Regions from separate parts of the Bacillus hominis genome, predicted to be linked through region 2. Evidence: riboswitches for the same ligand, from Rfam matches in the RefSeq annotation. Region 2 holds a riboswitch; each other region holds the start of a gene.
What was found. A riboswitch is a leader RNA that binds a small molecule or an ion and turns the genes downstream of it on or off. The one in region 2 is predicted to bind S-adenosylmethionine.
Positions count from the first base shown of each region.

Region 1 (5,151 bases), 4.2 Mb from region 2:
ACTTGTTTCCCATAATCAGTTCTACCTCCTTCTACGATGATCCCTTGCTCTTGTAAAAATGATAAAGCACGGTGTACTTCATTTTCTTCACCTTGCATATGAACGACAAGTTTCCCATATGCTTCATGTTTTAGCTGTGTAATATTACCGGATAGAATGTTCGGATATACTTGGAAACGTTTTGTAGCGACAGCTAATGCCGGTTCCCCTGAAGGGGTCCCTATAAATGAAAGTGTTACGATCTCACCAGTGCTTTGTAGCGCTTTCTGTACTTCTTCTGGAATCTTCGCTGCGAATGCGCTATTTACAAATTTTTTCGTTGTTACATGTTGTGGGTTTGTGAAAATATCTTTCACAGTCCCGCTTTCGACTACTGCTCCATGTTCCATAACGGCAACTTGATCACATATACGCTGGATGACGTTCATTTCGTGTGTAATTAGTAAAATCGTAATCCCGATTTCTTCATTAATCTTTAATAATAAATCAAGAATAGAATCGGTCGTTTCCGGATCTAATGCGCTCGTTGCTTCATCACTTAATAAAACTTCAGGCTCATGAGATAGTGCGCGAGCGATCGCTACACGTTGTTTTTGACCACCAGATAATTCACTTGGATAGGCATCTTTTTTATTAAAGAGATCAACAATGCGTAAATACTTTTCTACCCTTTTTTCAATTTCATTTTTGGGCAGACCAGATAGACGTAAGGGGAGTGCGATGTTTTCATAAACGGTAATGGTTTTAAGTAAATTGAAGCCTTGAAAAATCATGCCGATTTTTTGCCTCGCTTTTGCAAGTTCTTTTGTCGATAAGGTTGTTAAGTCTTGATCGTTTACAATGATATTTCCTGTCGTTGGTTTTTCTAATAAATTTACACAGCGAATTAATGTACTTTTACCAGCACCGCTATATCCAATGATTCCAAATACCGCGCCCTTTTCTACTTTAAGAGAAGTAGATTTAAGAGCCTCAACATTCCCTTTTTTTGTTGTAAATACTTTGGAGACGTTTTTTAATTCAATCATTATAGTCAGCTCCTACCAAGACGGTAAAACAGAACCATCGAATTTTTTCTCAATGAAATCTTTTACTTCTTTAGATTGATAAGCTTTCTTTAATTTATTTACAACTGCATCATCTTTGTTCTCTGTGCGAACAACAACCCAGTTCACATATGGTGAATCTTTTCCTTCGCGGAAAATAGAATCTTTCGCTGGACTTAATTTTGCACCTAATGCGAAGTTCGTGTTAATTGCGGCTGCTTTCACTTCACTTAGCTGCGTTGGTAATTGAGATGCCTCTAATTCAACAATCTTTAAGTTTTTTGGATTTTCAATTACATCTTTTGCAGTCGCTTTTTCTGTAGCCTTTGGATCAACTTTTAAAACGCCTGCTTTTTCAAAGAGCTTTAAAGCGCGAAGTTCATTTGTTGGATCGTTTGGGACAGCAATTGCGTCGCCATCTTTTAAGTCTTTTACATCTTTTATGTCTTTAGAATATACGCCCATAGGGAATGTTACTGTTGAAAATACTTCAGTTAATTTCATGTTTCGTTCGGCTTTAAATACATCTAAATAAGATTTAGTTTGATAGCTATTTACATCAAGGCTTTTTTCATCTAAAGATACGTTCGGTGCTACGTAATCATTAAATACTTTTACATCAATTTCGAGCCCATCTTTTGCTGCAACTTCTTTCACCTTCTCAAAAATTTGTTCATGAGGTCCGCCTGTTACACCAACGGTAATCTTTTTCTCATCTAATGCTTTTACCTCTTTATCAGAATTAGCACCACATGCACCTAACAATAATACAGCTCCACTTACAATACTTAATAATACCTTTTTCATCTATAATTCCCCCTTAATATACGTTTCAAAATAAAAAGCACCTCTCAAAAATAAGAGAGGTGCCGAATAGACGAAATAGGTTCCTCTCTTATCTTCCAAAACGAAAATCGTTCTGCAGGAATTAGCACCTTAGCTTATACGTTATAAGCTCGGTTGCCGGGCATCATCGGGCCAGTCCCTCCGCCACTCTTGATAAGAGTATGTGTATGTAGTTTTTAAATATGGTACTAATAGTAAATCTTACAAAAAGAATTGTCAACATTATTTTCTGAATATATTTTATTTTAAGGTAATGGAAATATTACCTTTTTTATGTCCTATCTCTACGTACGTATGAGCCTCTGAAATTTCTTCTAACGGGTAAGTTCTATCAATAACAGGCTTTAGATTTTCTGTTTCAGTTAGTTTTTTTAGTAGAAACATATCTTCTTTACTTACTTTTGCCATCATTCCATTGACTGACACGTATTTACCGTTAGCGGTTAATGCTTTCTTGCAATGAGATTTTTTAATTTTTCCAACTGCATCAAATATAATATCGTAGCGTTCATCTCGCTTTGTAAAATCTTCTTTCGTATAATCAATTACGTGATTAGCCCCTAAAGATTGTACTAGTTCAAAATTTGAATTACTACAAACAGCCGTAACGGTCGCTCCGAAATATTTAGCAAGTTGTACGGCAGCTGTTCCTACGGATCCAGATGCGCCGTATATGAGCACTTGTTGCCCTCTTTTTATACGGGCCTTTCTTAGGAAGTGTAATGCCGAAGTTCCGCCAAAAGGAATAACTGCAGCTTCTTCATACGTCACATTGGTAGGTTTTAATGCTACTAATCCACTTTCATGTACACATGTATATTCTGCATAACCACCAACATTAAGCTCTGTTAATGCAAAAACTTGGTCTCCTTTTTTAAATAGAGTTACATCCGTTCCTACTTCTTCAATTTCCCCGGATAATTCTACGCCGAGTATAGGTTTTCTCGGTTTTCTGAAACCTAATATGATCCGCATAGGAACCCAAAATAAGAGTGGGCTATTAAAGCCCCGTATTCTACAATCTCCAGTCGTTACACTTGTTGCGTGAATTTTCACTAATACTTCATTTTTTTTAGGTGTAGGTTTTTTTACATGTTGGAGCTTGAGAACATTAGGTGGTCCGTACTTTGTGCAAATAATCGCTTTCATAATGACCTCCTGAATTTAGTTGTTTTCTTTACATCATATTTAAGTGTTTCTTGAAACATGTTGTTATGAGAGGAATAAAATTAGATAGAAATATTTAAAAATATATGGATTTAAAAGGAAAATAGATGATATCCTTTTGGAAAGGAGGGGGAATTATGAAAAAACTTATTTTAACTTCTAGTTTAGTCCTTGCAGTTATTTTAGGTGCAGGGTGTAGTAATGAGAAAACAACAAAAACTGATGAACCGAAAAAAGAATCGGTACAAAAAGAAAAGGAATTAGCAGCGAAGGATGTTTTCAAGAAAGCGAATGAAGCTTTTAAAAACGAGGAAAATGTAACGATGACATATGATGTAGGGATAAAAGCTGAAGGAACAGAGATGAATATTCTAAAGGCTAAAATGCAATTAGAGCCAAAGAAAAAGAATTCTCGCTCTGAAATGAATGTTTCTGGTACAGATGTTGTAGTCTATGCTGTGGACGGTAAAGTTGCTGGTCAGGTGAAAAATCCTAATACAGGAGAAGTTATATCTGTACCGGAGGAGCAATTAAATGCTAGCGGAATGAAAGCAACTCAAGATATTGTAGATAATTTAGAAGTGCCAGCAGTAGTTTTAGATAAAATGAAGATGGAGAAAAGCGGAGACAAATATAAACTGAAGTTCATATTAAAAGGGCAAGAAACAGAGAGTATGTTAGCTAGCATGGATGAAACGCAGAAGAAAATGCTACAAGCACAAAACGCAAAGATAGAAGAAGTGGATGCAGAATATATCATTACAAAAGATTTTAAATATGAATCAGCGAAGATAGATATGATTATGAGTAGTAATGGTGAGGATAAGGCACACATTATTACGAATGCAAAATATACATCGTACGAAAAGTTTGAGCCAATACAATTGCCAGTAGCAAAGTAACAGTCTTGATGAGGGAGGGACCTAAAACAAAGGGTCTCTCTCTTTTTTGTTAATACCTTCTTCGTAGGAAAATAGGTACAATATGAAGAGGAAGAACGTTAGAAGAGGAGAGTGCCATTTGAAAAAAAGAAAGATAGCAGTTGTAATTGTAGCGTATACAGTGTTGCTCACAACATCTATATATACATACAAAGAGCAACTGGATCATCCTATTATGAGTGATGTAGGAAAGTTGCTTCCAACGAAAATTAAACGTGTTGAAAATGCTGAGGATGAAAGTTCATTAAAAAAGTTAGTGCAAGATGCGAATGTTTCTGGAGAGAAGATTTCTATTGCAGGTATGCAACATAGCCAAGGCGGGCAGACGTATTATCCGAACGGTACGATGCTTGATATGAAAGGGTATAATGAAATATTAGAATTCGATCCGGAGAAGAAGAGGATTAGGGTACAAAGCGGTGTCACATGGAATGATATTCAAAAGAAAATCAATCCATATGGTCTTGCAGTTCAAGTGATGCAATCTCAAAATATTTTTACTGTTGGTGGTTCATTAAGTGTAAATGTACATGGGCGTGATATTCGTCATGAAGCATTGATTGATACAGTAGAGTCATTCAGATTGTTAATGGCAGATGGTACGGTGCGTAATGTAAGTAGAAAAGAAAATGCTGATTTGTTTCCGTATGTAATTGGTGGATACGGATTGTTTGGTGTGATTTTAGATGTGACGCTACAGTTAACAAACGATGAATTGTATGAAACGCATACGAAGGTACTAGATTATAAAGAATACTCTTCATACTTTAAGAATAAAGTGCGAAGGGACGAGAATATACGTATGCATTTAGCACGTATTTCTGTTGCCCCAAATTCATTTTTAAAAGAAATGTATGTGACAGATTATGTACTGGCAGAAGATCAACATAAGTTGAAAGAGTACAGCAAATTAAAAGAAGAAGATATTATAGCTGCGCCGAAATTTTTGCTCGGGTTATCACGTTATAGTGACTGGGGAAAGGGCGCATTTTGGGATATACAAAGAAGTTATTTTGAACGTACAGATGGTAAGTACGAAACTCGAAATAACGTAATGAGATCTGATAGTGCTTTTATGGAATACGATAATCCAAACTTGACCGAAGTTTTACAAGAGTACTTTGTACCGATAGATGGTTTTGCAGAGTATA
Region 1 is NZ_JAUCFS010000005.1:171,713-176,863, forward strand. It holds gene QUF93_RS03390 (methionine ABC transporter permease) at 1-13, opposite strand, end outside; gene QUF93_RS03395 (methionine ABC transporter ATP-binding protein) at 1-1,028, opposite strand, end outside; gene QUF93_RS03400 (MetQ/NlpA family ABC transporter substrate-binding protein) at 1,041-1,853, opposite strand; SAM riboswitch class I at 1,939-2,052, opposite strand; gene QUF93_RS03405 (NAD(P)-dependent alcohol dehydrogenase) at 2,133-3,041, opposite strand; gene QUF93_RS03410 (hypothetical protein) at 3,197-3,961, shown strand; gene QUF93_RS03415 (FAD-binding oxidoreductase) at 4,080-5,151, shown strand, end outside.
Region 1: it holds a riboswitch for S-adenosylmethionine, as region 2 does, so the genes downstream of both, QUF93_RS03400 (MetQ/NlpA family ABC transporter substrate-binding protein) here and metK (methionine adenosyltransferase) in region 2, are expected to answer to the same signal.

Region 2 (5,151 bases):
TTCGCTTTGTAAGCATCTTTATCAGCCCAAGTTTGTTCAGGCATTAATACTTCGTCAGGTACACCTGGTACGTGAAGTGGAACTTCAAGACCGAAGATGTCGTGTTTTGCAGTTTCAGCTTTTGCAAGTTCACCGCTTAGTGCTGCTTGAATCATTGCACGAGTGTAACCTAAGTTCATACGCTTACCAACACCGTATTCGCCACCAGTCCAGCCAGTGTTTACTAAGAATACTTTTGCATCATGTTTCTCGATTTTTTCACCAAGCATTTCAGCATAGCGAGATGCATCAAGCGGTAAGAATGGTGAACCGAAGCAAGTAGAGAATGTAGCTTGCGGAGATGTAACACCGCGCTCTGTTCCGGCTAGTTTACTAGTGTAACCGCTTAAGAAGTGGTACATAGCTTGCTCTTTTGATAACTTGCTGATTGGAGGCAATACGCCAGATGCATCAGCAGTTAAGAAAATAATTGTATTTGGATGTCCTGCAACACTTGGCAGTACGATATTGTCAATCGCATGCATAGGGTATGCAGCACGTGTATTTTCTGTTAAAGTAGTATCGTTATAGTCAGCGATGCGTGTTTGACCATCAATGACAACGTTTTCTAAAACGGATCCAAATTTGATTGCATCGAAGATTTGTGGTTCTTTCTCATGAGAAAGGTTTACACATTTTGCATAGCAACCGCCTTCAATATTGAATACACCGTTATCAGACCAACCGTGCTCATCGTCACCGATTAATTTACGGTTTGGATCAGCAGATAATGTTGTTTTGCCTGTTCCAGATAAACCGAAGAATAGTGCTACGTCGCCTTCTTCGCCTACATTTGAAGAGCAGTGCATAGAAAGAATGTCTTGTTCAGGTAGTAAGAAGTTCATAATAGAGAAGATTGATTTTTTCATTTCTCCAGCGTATTCTGTACCACCGATTAGTACGATACGTTGTTCGAATGAAACCATAATGAATGCTTCAGAATTTGTACCGTCAATTGCTGGATCTGCTTTGAAGTTTGGTGCAGAAACAATTGTGAACTCTGATTCGTGAGTTGTTAATTCTTCTTCATTTGGACGAATAAATAATTGATGTACGAACAAATTATGCCATGCATATTCGTTAACAACTTGAATTGGTAGGCGATAGTTGCGATCAGCGCCAGCAAATCCTTTGAAGACGAATAACTCTTCTTTTTCTTTTAAGTATTCTAAAACTTTTGTATATAATTTATTAAAATGTTCTTCAGAGATCGGTTGGTTCACGGCTCCCCAAGCAATTTTGTCAGCAACCGATGCTTCCTTCACAATAAATTTATCTTTAGGAGAACGTCCTGTGTATTTTCCTGTTGAAGCAGAAACGGCACCAGTAGAAGTTAATTTCCCTTCGTTTCGCATTAATACTTTTTCCACTAATTGCGGAACACTTAATTGAATCTGTGCATTGCTTCCGTTCAATAATTCATGTAAACCAATTTGGACATTCACAGTACTCATATTTATATACCATCCTTTTCATTTAATGAAATATTCCTCGTAATCCCCATCAAGAGTATAACACAATTATATAAATAATGTATACTATTTATTTATTTTTGTTTGTGTGAATGTATTATTTCCTTATTAATATTTCATTCTATACGTATTGAGAAAAACTTTTAGGAAAATGTGAATATTAATTGACAAATGAATATCATTTCTTTAGTATAGGTTGGGACGGATACTCTCTTATCCCGAGCTGGCGGAGGGACAGGCCCGATGAAGCCCAGCAACCTCACTTGTAGTGGTAAATACAGGTGAATAGGTGCTAAAACCTGTGCGAGGCTAATGGTCTCGAACGATAAGAGCAAAGGGCAAAAAGCAGTATGCAAGTAGCAAATTAAACCTTTCCTCTATGTTAAGTGGGAAAGGTTTTTCTGTATGCTTGTGTGGGAGAATAAATGTATGTCGCAGTTTGTGGCAAATTAAGGATGAGTTCCGTACAATATATACAATTACTGTAGGGAGGTTTACCACATGACAAAAAAACGTCATCTGTTCACATCTGAGTCTGTAACTGAAGGACATCCAGATAAAATTTGTGACCAAATTTCTGATTCAATTTTAGATGCGATCTTATCAAAGGACGCAAATGCACGTGTGGCTTGTGAAACAACTGTAACAACTGGTTTAGTATTGGTAGCGGGGGAAATTACGACTTCTACTTATGTAGATATTCCGAAAATCGTTCGTGAAACAATTCAAGGCATTGGTTACACACGCGCAAAATACGGATTCGATGCAGAAACTTGTGCAGTTTTAACATCTATCGATGAGCAATCTGCTGACATCGCTATGGGTGTTGACCAAGCGCTAGAAGCACGCGAAGGTCTAATGACTGACGCTGAGATTGAGGCAATTGGTGCAGGAGACCAAGGTTTAATGTTTGGTTTCGCATGTAATGAAACACAAGAATTAATGCCACTTCCAATCTCGCTTGCTCACAAATTAGCTCGCCGTTTAACTGAAGTACGTAAAGATGACACATTATCATACTTACGTCCGGATGGAAAAACGCAAGTTACAGTTGAGTATGATGAAAATGGTAAACCTGTACGTGTGGATACAATTGTAATTTCTACACAGCATCATCCAGATGTTACATGGGAAGAAATCGATCGCGATTTAAAAGAGCATGTAATTAAAGCTGTAGTTCCAGCAGAATTAATGGATGGAGAAACGAAATTCTTCATTAACCCAACTGGCCGCTTCGTAATTGGTGGACCACAAGGTGATGCTGGTTTAACAGGACGTAAAATCATCGTTGATACTTACGGTGGATACGCTCGCCATGGCGGTGGTGCATTCTCTGGTAAAGATGCAACGAAAGTTGACCGTTCTGCAGCATATGCAGCTCGTTATGTTGCGAAAAACATCGTAGCAGCTGGTCTTGCTGACAAAGCAGAAGTACAACTTGCATACGCAATCGGCGTAGCACAACCAGTATCAATTTCAGTTGATACATTTGGCACTGGTAAAGTATCTGAAGACGTACTAGTAGAACTAGTTCGTAACAACTTCGATCTTCGCCCAGCTGGTATTATTAAAATGCTAGACTTACGTCGCCCAATTTACAAACAAACAGCAGCTTACGGCCACTTCGGACGTACTGATGTAGATCTTTCATGGGAACGTACAGACAAAGCTGTAGCTTTAAAAGAGCAAGCTGGTCTATAATATATGAAAAAAAGCTTTGCGCGGTGAGCGCAAAGCTTTTTTTATTTTATTTTACTTATTATTTGAATACATGAATTACAATGCACTTCTCCTTCTAGCTCAATATACTTTTTCATATTAGTCATGCCGCTTGCCGGAAATGGCATATGAATCCACGATTTTTCATATGTTTGTATTTCCTTTTCACATGATTTACAAAGGATTGGTTTCTTACGGAACATAGAAAATCATCCTTTCAGTTGGCGCGCTTTTCCTGCGCAAAAAGCACTGCTCAGTAAAAATAGCGTCGCGAATATAATACTTACTAATGTAGCGTATGGAATTGCTCCTTTTAGAGAAAATCCCACGGTGATTGAAGCTATAAATAAGAGGATGAATGTCGTTGTTAATTTTTTATAAAGTTCCATAATATGTAGACCTCCGATTTATTTTGTAGTGTAAATTTAAAAATTAAATGTATTATGTAGAAAATATAAGGTGAGTTAAAGAGTAGCTAATGATGTGGAGTCTAAGAGTATAAAAAATACACTCTTTTATTTTCCTTTTTGTGGGTGTTCATACTTATATTGTATCATGCTTCATCGTTGGCTTCATACATAATTGTGTAAAGATATGTATGATAAAATAGAGAAAAGTCTTCAAGAAAGGAAAGATGAAAATGAGTGTAACTGAACATAAAAAACAAGCACCAAAAGAAGTACGCTGTAAAATTGTTACGATTTCCGATACACGTACGGAAGAGACAGATAAGAGCGGGCAACTATTACATGAATTGTTAAAAGAAGCAGGTCATACAGTGACCTCTTATGAAATTGTAAAAGATGATAAAGAAAGTATTCAGCAAGCAGTGTTAGCTGGTTATCATAGGGAAGATGTAGATGTCGTACTAACTAATGGCGGAACTGGTATTACGAAACGTGATGTAACGATTGAGGCAGTGTCAGTGTTATTAGATAAAGAAATTGTTGGATTTGGTGAGTTATTCCGCATGATAAGTTACCTAGAAGATATCGGAAGTAGTGCGATGTTAAGTAGAGCAATCGGCGGTACGATTGGGCGCAAAGTAGTCTTCTCAATGCCGGGATCTAGCGGAGCAGTTCGTCTTGCGATGAATAAGTTGATTTTACCGGAGTTAGGTCATATTACATTTGAGCTGCATCGCCAATGAGTAAATTTGTTGGAATTGTATTAGCAGGTGGTATGTCGAGTAGATTCGGTGAACCGAAAGCGCTAGCGAGTTGGGGTGGGAGTACTTTTGTTGAGCATATTTTGAAAGTGATGACAAGTACGCTTCAAGAAGTTGTAGTCATTAGTCATTTTGATATAAAAGAGCGAGTGGAGCAACTAGTACAAGTTCCTGTTATAGAAGATATTCCGCACTATAAAGGAAACGGACCACTTGCTGGAATTGTATCAGGAATGGAATATATCGAAGCGGATTGGTACGCTATTATGCCTTGCGATGCACCAAACGTTTCACAAGAGTGGTTTACTATTTTATTAGAACAAACGAGTGATGAGTATGATGCGGTTGTACCTATTATTAATGGAAGAAAACAACCGTTACTTGCGGCGTATCATAACCGTGTGAAAGAGAAGATTTACACTTTACTTCAGGAAGAGCGAAGAAGCATGGGGCAGCTTTTATCACAATGTAATGTGAAATATGTTGCCGGAGAAGATGTACAAGCAAATGCAGAATGGTTTATAAATGTGAATACGAAAGAAGAATATGCGCAGGTTCAAAAAAACCTTTCAAATGAATGAAAGGTTTTTTGATATACAGAAATTGGGGAACAATTACTGTATAAAGGTATGTGAGTAAGTTGATTTTAAGGGGAATTTCTTAAAATCATCATACAGTAAAAATACTATATAACCATATTTTGATTTTTATGGGTTTTTATTACAAATATATTTAGTTATGTATCTTTTTGAT
Region 2 is NZ_JAUCFS010000005.1:4,356,777-4,361,927, reverse strand. It holds gene pckA (phosphoenolpyruvate carboxykinase (ATP)) at 1-1,493, opposite strand, end outside; SAM riboswitch class I at 1,722-1,843, shown strand; gene metK (methionine adenosyltransferase) at 2,013-3,212, shown strand; gene QUF93_RS25205 (hypothetical protein) at 3,254-3,433, opposite strand; gene QUF93_RS25200 (hypothetical protein) at 3,440-3,619, opposite strand; gene QUF93_RS25195 (MogA/MoaB family molybdenum cofactor biosynthesis protein) at 3,871-4,380, shown strand; gene QUF93_RS25190 (molybdenum cofactor guanylyltransferase) at 4,377-4,979, shown strand.

Region 3 (5,151 bases), 710 kb from region 2:
TACTAACATACATATGATCTTGCAATAGGTTAATTGTTTCGATGACACTTTCATTCCCGACTGCAAAAGCAATACGCCACCCAGCCATATTGAAAGTTTTTGATAATGTGTAAATTTCAATTCCTGTATCTTTGGCCCCATCTGCTTGCAAGAAACTAACGGGTTTTTGACCATCAAATCCGATAGCACCGTAAGCAAAATCATGAACAACTAATATATTATGTTTATTAGCAAAATGAATGGTTTCATCAAAAAAATCTTTTGATGCAGTAGCGCCAGTAGGATTGTTTGGATAGTTTAAAAACATTAACTTTGCGTGCTCGGCGATAGAGTCATCAATCTTCGTATAATCCGGTAAAAAGTTATTTTCTGCAATAAGCGGCATTGTTTCAAATTTTGCTTTTGCTAAAGCAACCCCGGATAAATAATCTGGATAGCCTGGATCTGGAACGAGAATAGTATCACCAGGGTTTGTAAAACAAATTGGCAATTCTACTAATCCAGCTTTTCCACCAAACAAAATAGCAACTTCAGTTTCGGGATTTACTACTACATCATATTCACGTTGATAGAATGTTGCCACGGCTTCTTTTAAACTTTCATGTCCGCGAAATGGCGGATATTTATGATGAATGGTCTTTTCGGCAGCATCTTGTAAAGCTTTTACGATATGCTGCGGTGTTGGTTGATCTGGATTACCTTGACCTAGATTAATAACATCGTGACCAGCTGCAACGACTTTGTTAACTTTTGCAACAAGTGAAGCAAAAAATTGTGTTGGCAATGATGTTACTATCTCAGAAGGTTGAAATAATTTCATACTTTCCACCTCTTTTGAAAGTTGTTACAATTCTAGTGACAAATGATATAATCTTTCCAGTATTTTGTAAAGAAAAAAATAAGAATGGGGCTGACAAAATGAAAGTCGCATGTATTCAAATGGATATTGTCTTTGGAGATGTAGAAAAAAATATTGAGAACGCTAAAAATAAAATTAGTGAAGCGATGAAGGAAAGACCAGATGTTATCGTCTTACCAGAACTATGGACAACAGGATATGATTTAACGAGACTTTCTGAAATTGCAGATAGGAATGGATTAGAAACGAAAGAAAAGTTGAAAGAATGGTCGAAGCAATATGGTGTACATATTGTTGGTGGTTCCATAGCAAAGCAAACAGAGCAAGGTGTTACCAATACAATGTATGTTGTAAACAAGGAAGGAGAGCTAGTCAATGAATATAGTAAAGTGCATTTATTTCAGCTGATGGATGAACATAAATATTTAGTAGCGGGTAATGAGACAGGTGAATTTAAGCTAGATGATGTAGAGTGTGCTGGCACAATTTGTTATGATATTCGCTTTCCGGAGTGGATGCGTGTTCATACTGCTAAAGGTGCAAAAGTTTTATTTGTTGTAGCAGAATGGCCATTAGTTCGTCTAGCACATTGGCGCTTGCTTCTGCAGGCGAGAGCAGTTGAAAATCAGTGTTATGTTGTTGCCTGTAATAGGGCAGGGAAGGACCCAAATAATGAATTTGCAGGTCATTCTTTAATTGTCGATCCTTGGGGTGAAATGGTGGTAGAGGCAAATGAAGAGGAATCCATTTTGTTTGGCGAACTTAAATTCGAGAAAATTCAAGAGGTTCGTAAAGGGATTCCAGTTTTTGCAGATCGTCGTCCAGAATTATACAAATAAAATATTGACAAGTGATTTTTATTCTTGGTATAGTCTTCAACATAAAGTTAAAAATTCAAAAAATTATACAACTCTTATCAAGAGCAGGTGGAGGGATTTGGCCCGATGAAGCCCAGCAACCGACCGTAATACCATTGTGAAATGGGGCGTGTATTTACGCCAAAAGGCACGGTGCTAATTCCAGCAGAAAGTATACTTTCTGGCAGATAAGAGGGGAGAAGATTAACTTCAAACCTCTTTCTTTGTGGAAAGAGGTTTTTCTGCGTCAGAAAAACCTCTGAATTAAAAAAAGGGGGAGAAGACGATGGGATATTATTCATTAACAGAAGTAACGGCTGTACAATATGCGAAAGAACATGGCTATTTTGAAAAGAAATCAAATGTCATCTGTCATGAAATTGGAGATGGAAACTTAAATTACGTGTTCAAATTAGATGATGGAGAGAAGTCGATTATAATAAAACAAGCACTTCCATATGCGAAAGTAGTTGGTGAGAGCTGGCCGTTGTCTATAAAAAGAGCAACGATTGAAAGTAAGGCATTACAAATTTTTGCGAAGTATGTACCAGAATACGTTCCGGAAGTATACAGTCATGATGAGAAGTTGGCAGTGACGGTAATAGAAGACCTATCAAGACTAACAATTACAAGAAGAGGGTTAATAGACGGAGAGGAGTATCCACTTTTATCTCAGCATATCGGTCGTTTTCTAGCAAATGTTTTATTTTATACTTCAGATTTCGGTCTACAGTCAGAAGAGAAAAGGGTACTAGAGGGTACATTTGTAAATCCAGACCTTTGTAAAATAACAGAAGATTTAGTGTTTACAGATCCGTTTGGGCATTACGATACGAATGATTATGAGCCAGAGTTACAACTAGCGGTTGATGAACTGTGGAGTGACAAAACTTTAAAATTAAAAGTAGCACAGTATAAGTATAAGTTTTTAACGAGAAAAGAAGCGCTCATTCATGGGGATTTACATACTGGTAGTATATTTTCATCGCCTTCTGAAACGAAAGTAATTGATCCAGAATTTGCAACGTACGGTCCATTTGGATTTGATCTTGGTCAATTTATTGCAAATTTATTATTAAATGCATTATCTAGAGAAGAAGAACAGAGAAATGTACTATTTTTCCATATAGAAAAAACATGGAGTCATTTTGTAGAAACTTTTACGAAGTTATGGATTGGAGAAGGTGTAGAAGCATATACGAAAGAAAAACAATGGTTACCAATTATTTTGCAAAATATCTTTACTGATGCTGTCGGATTTGCAGGATGTGAATTAATTCGAAGAACAATTGGTTTAGCTCATGTAGCTGATTTAGATGAAATAGCAAATAAAGAAAAAAGAATTCAAGCTAAGAAACAAGCCCTAAACTTAGGAAAAGAACTAATAAAATATGAATCTAAGAGTGCTGATATTCAACTGTTTCGAACATTATTTCAACAAACAGTTTCGGGGGGCATAAAAGCATGAGCATGATTGTTACTGTGCCGAGATCTGTAAGTTGGAAAGGTGATACAATTGCGGTATTAAATCAAACAAAGTTGCCTCATAGTACAGAATATAAAACGTTGACGACTATTGAAGAGGTATGGAAAAGTATCATAATGTTAGAAGTACGCGGAGCGCCTGCAATTGGAATTGTAGCTGCGTTTGGTTTGGCGCTTGCGGCAAAGAAATATAATACTGTACATATTGAGGAGTTTCAAAAGAAGTTTAATAGAGATTGTAATTATTTAGGGACATCACGTCCGACGGCAGTGAATTTATTTTGGGCAATTGATCGCATGAGAGAATCAATTCGAGAGATTACTACAATAAAAGAAGCGCAAAAAATATTAGAAGAAGAAGCGCTTCGCATTCAGCAGGAAGATGAAGAGGTGTGCCGGAGTATTGGAGAGCATGCGTTAACATGCTTTAAAGACGGTGATAACATTTTAACAATTTGTAACGCTGGGAGTATTGCAACTGCACGATATGGTACTGCATTAGCCCCTTTTTATATCGGAAAAGAGAAAGGTGTGCGTTTACATGCATACGCGTGTGAAACGAGACCGGTTTTACAAGGTGGTCGTTTAACGACATGGGAATTGAAGCAAGCAGACATTGATGTAACGCTTATTACGGATAATACTGCAGCACATGCAATTCGAACGAAAGAAATTAATGCGATTATTGTAGGAGCAGATCGAATCGTTGAAAACGGTGATACTGCTAATAAAATAGGAACATTAAATTTAGCTATATTAGCAAAGTATTTCGGTATCCCATTTTACGTTGCAGCACCTTTATCTACATTTGATACTACGAAACAAACAGGTGCTGAAATTGTCATTGAAGAAAGAGATGAAACAGAAGTTACGAAAATTTTTGGGAAACAAGTGGCGCCACTTGGAACGCCTGTATTTAACCCTGCATTTGACGTAACACCGCATGGATTAATTACAGGAATTATAACTGAGAAAGGTATTTTACGTGGAGATTATAAGCAAAAAATTACGTCATTATTTGAAAAAACAAGCTAATCACAAAGAGCTTGTTTTTTTATGCCTAAGATTCTCTTTTCCTCTTATTTATGTAATGAAGGGAGGAGAGAAAGATGGAAGAGTGGATCGGGATGATAGGTAATGTGGGATTTCCAATTGTTGTAACGTTATATTTACTACATCGCATTGAAAGTAAATTAGACGGAGTGATTGTTGCAATTGAGAAACTCCCTAAACAATTACTAAAGTAGGAAGATCTTCGCGATAGAAAGTAAAATAAGGTTTGCTCTTCGTGAGCAAACTTTATTTTTTATCCCGCATTAACTGCCCGTAAAAGCCCGATTGGTGAAGGCTAATAATCAGTGGGGGATGAACAAAACCTCCACTGATTAAAGTTTCACTTTATTGAGCAGTATATCCACCATCGATAACAACAGCTTGACCAGTTATGCCTTTTGCCTTTTCACTTGCTAAAAACATAGCATAATCTGCAATTTCTTGTACTTGCAACAAGCGCTTCTGCGGTACAAGAGGATAAATAACATCTTCTAAAACATTTTCAAGTGGTACATTTCGTGTAGTTGCTAAATCTTGTAGTTGATTTCGTACAAGGGGAGTATCAACATATCCGGGACAAAGAGCGTTTACAGTAATTCCATGAGTTGCTCCCTCTAAAGCAGCCACTTTTGTTAATCCGATTACGCCATGTTTCGCACTATTATAAGCAGCTTTTCCAGCAAATCCGACAAGGCCGTTAATAGAAGCGATATTAATAATTCGTCCATACTGTTGTTTCTTCATAATAGGAAAGGCAAGCTTGGTTGCAATAAATGGAGCAATTTGCATAATTTTAATAAGAAGTTCGAACTTATCCGTTGGAAAATCTTCAATTGGTGAGACGTGTTGCATGCCTGCGTTGTTAATTAATACGTCTAATGAACCGAAGTGAGTAAC
Region 3 is NZ_JAUCFS010000005.1:3,647,528-3,652,678, reverse strand. It holds gene QUF93_RS21365 (pyridoxal phosphate-dependent aminotransferase) at 1-820, opposite strand, end outside; gene QUF93_RS21360 (carbon-nitrogen family hydrolase) at 835-1,698, shown strand; SAM riboswitch class I at 1,770-1,911, shown strand; gene mtnK (S-methyl-5-thioribose kinase) at 2,003-3,184, shown strand; gene mtnA (S-methyl-5-thioribose-1-phosphate isomerase) at 3,181-4,236, shown strand; gene QUF93_RS21345 (YvrJ family protein) at 4,311-4,448, shown strand; gene QUF93_RS21340 (3-hydroxybutyrate dehydrogenase) at 4,600-5,151, opposite strand, start outside.
Region 3: it holds a riboswitch for S-adenosylmethionine, as region 2 does, so the genes downstream of both, mtnK (S-methyl-5-thioribose kinase) here and metK (methionine adenosyltransferase) in region 2, are expected to answer to the same signal.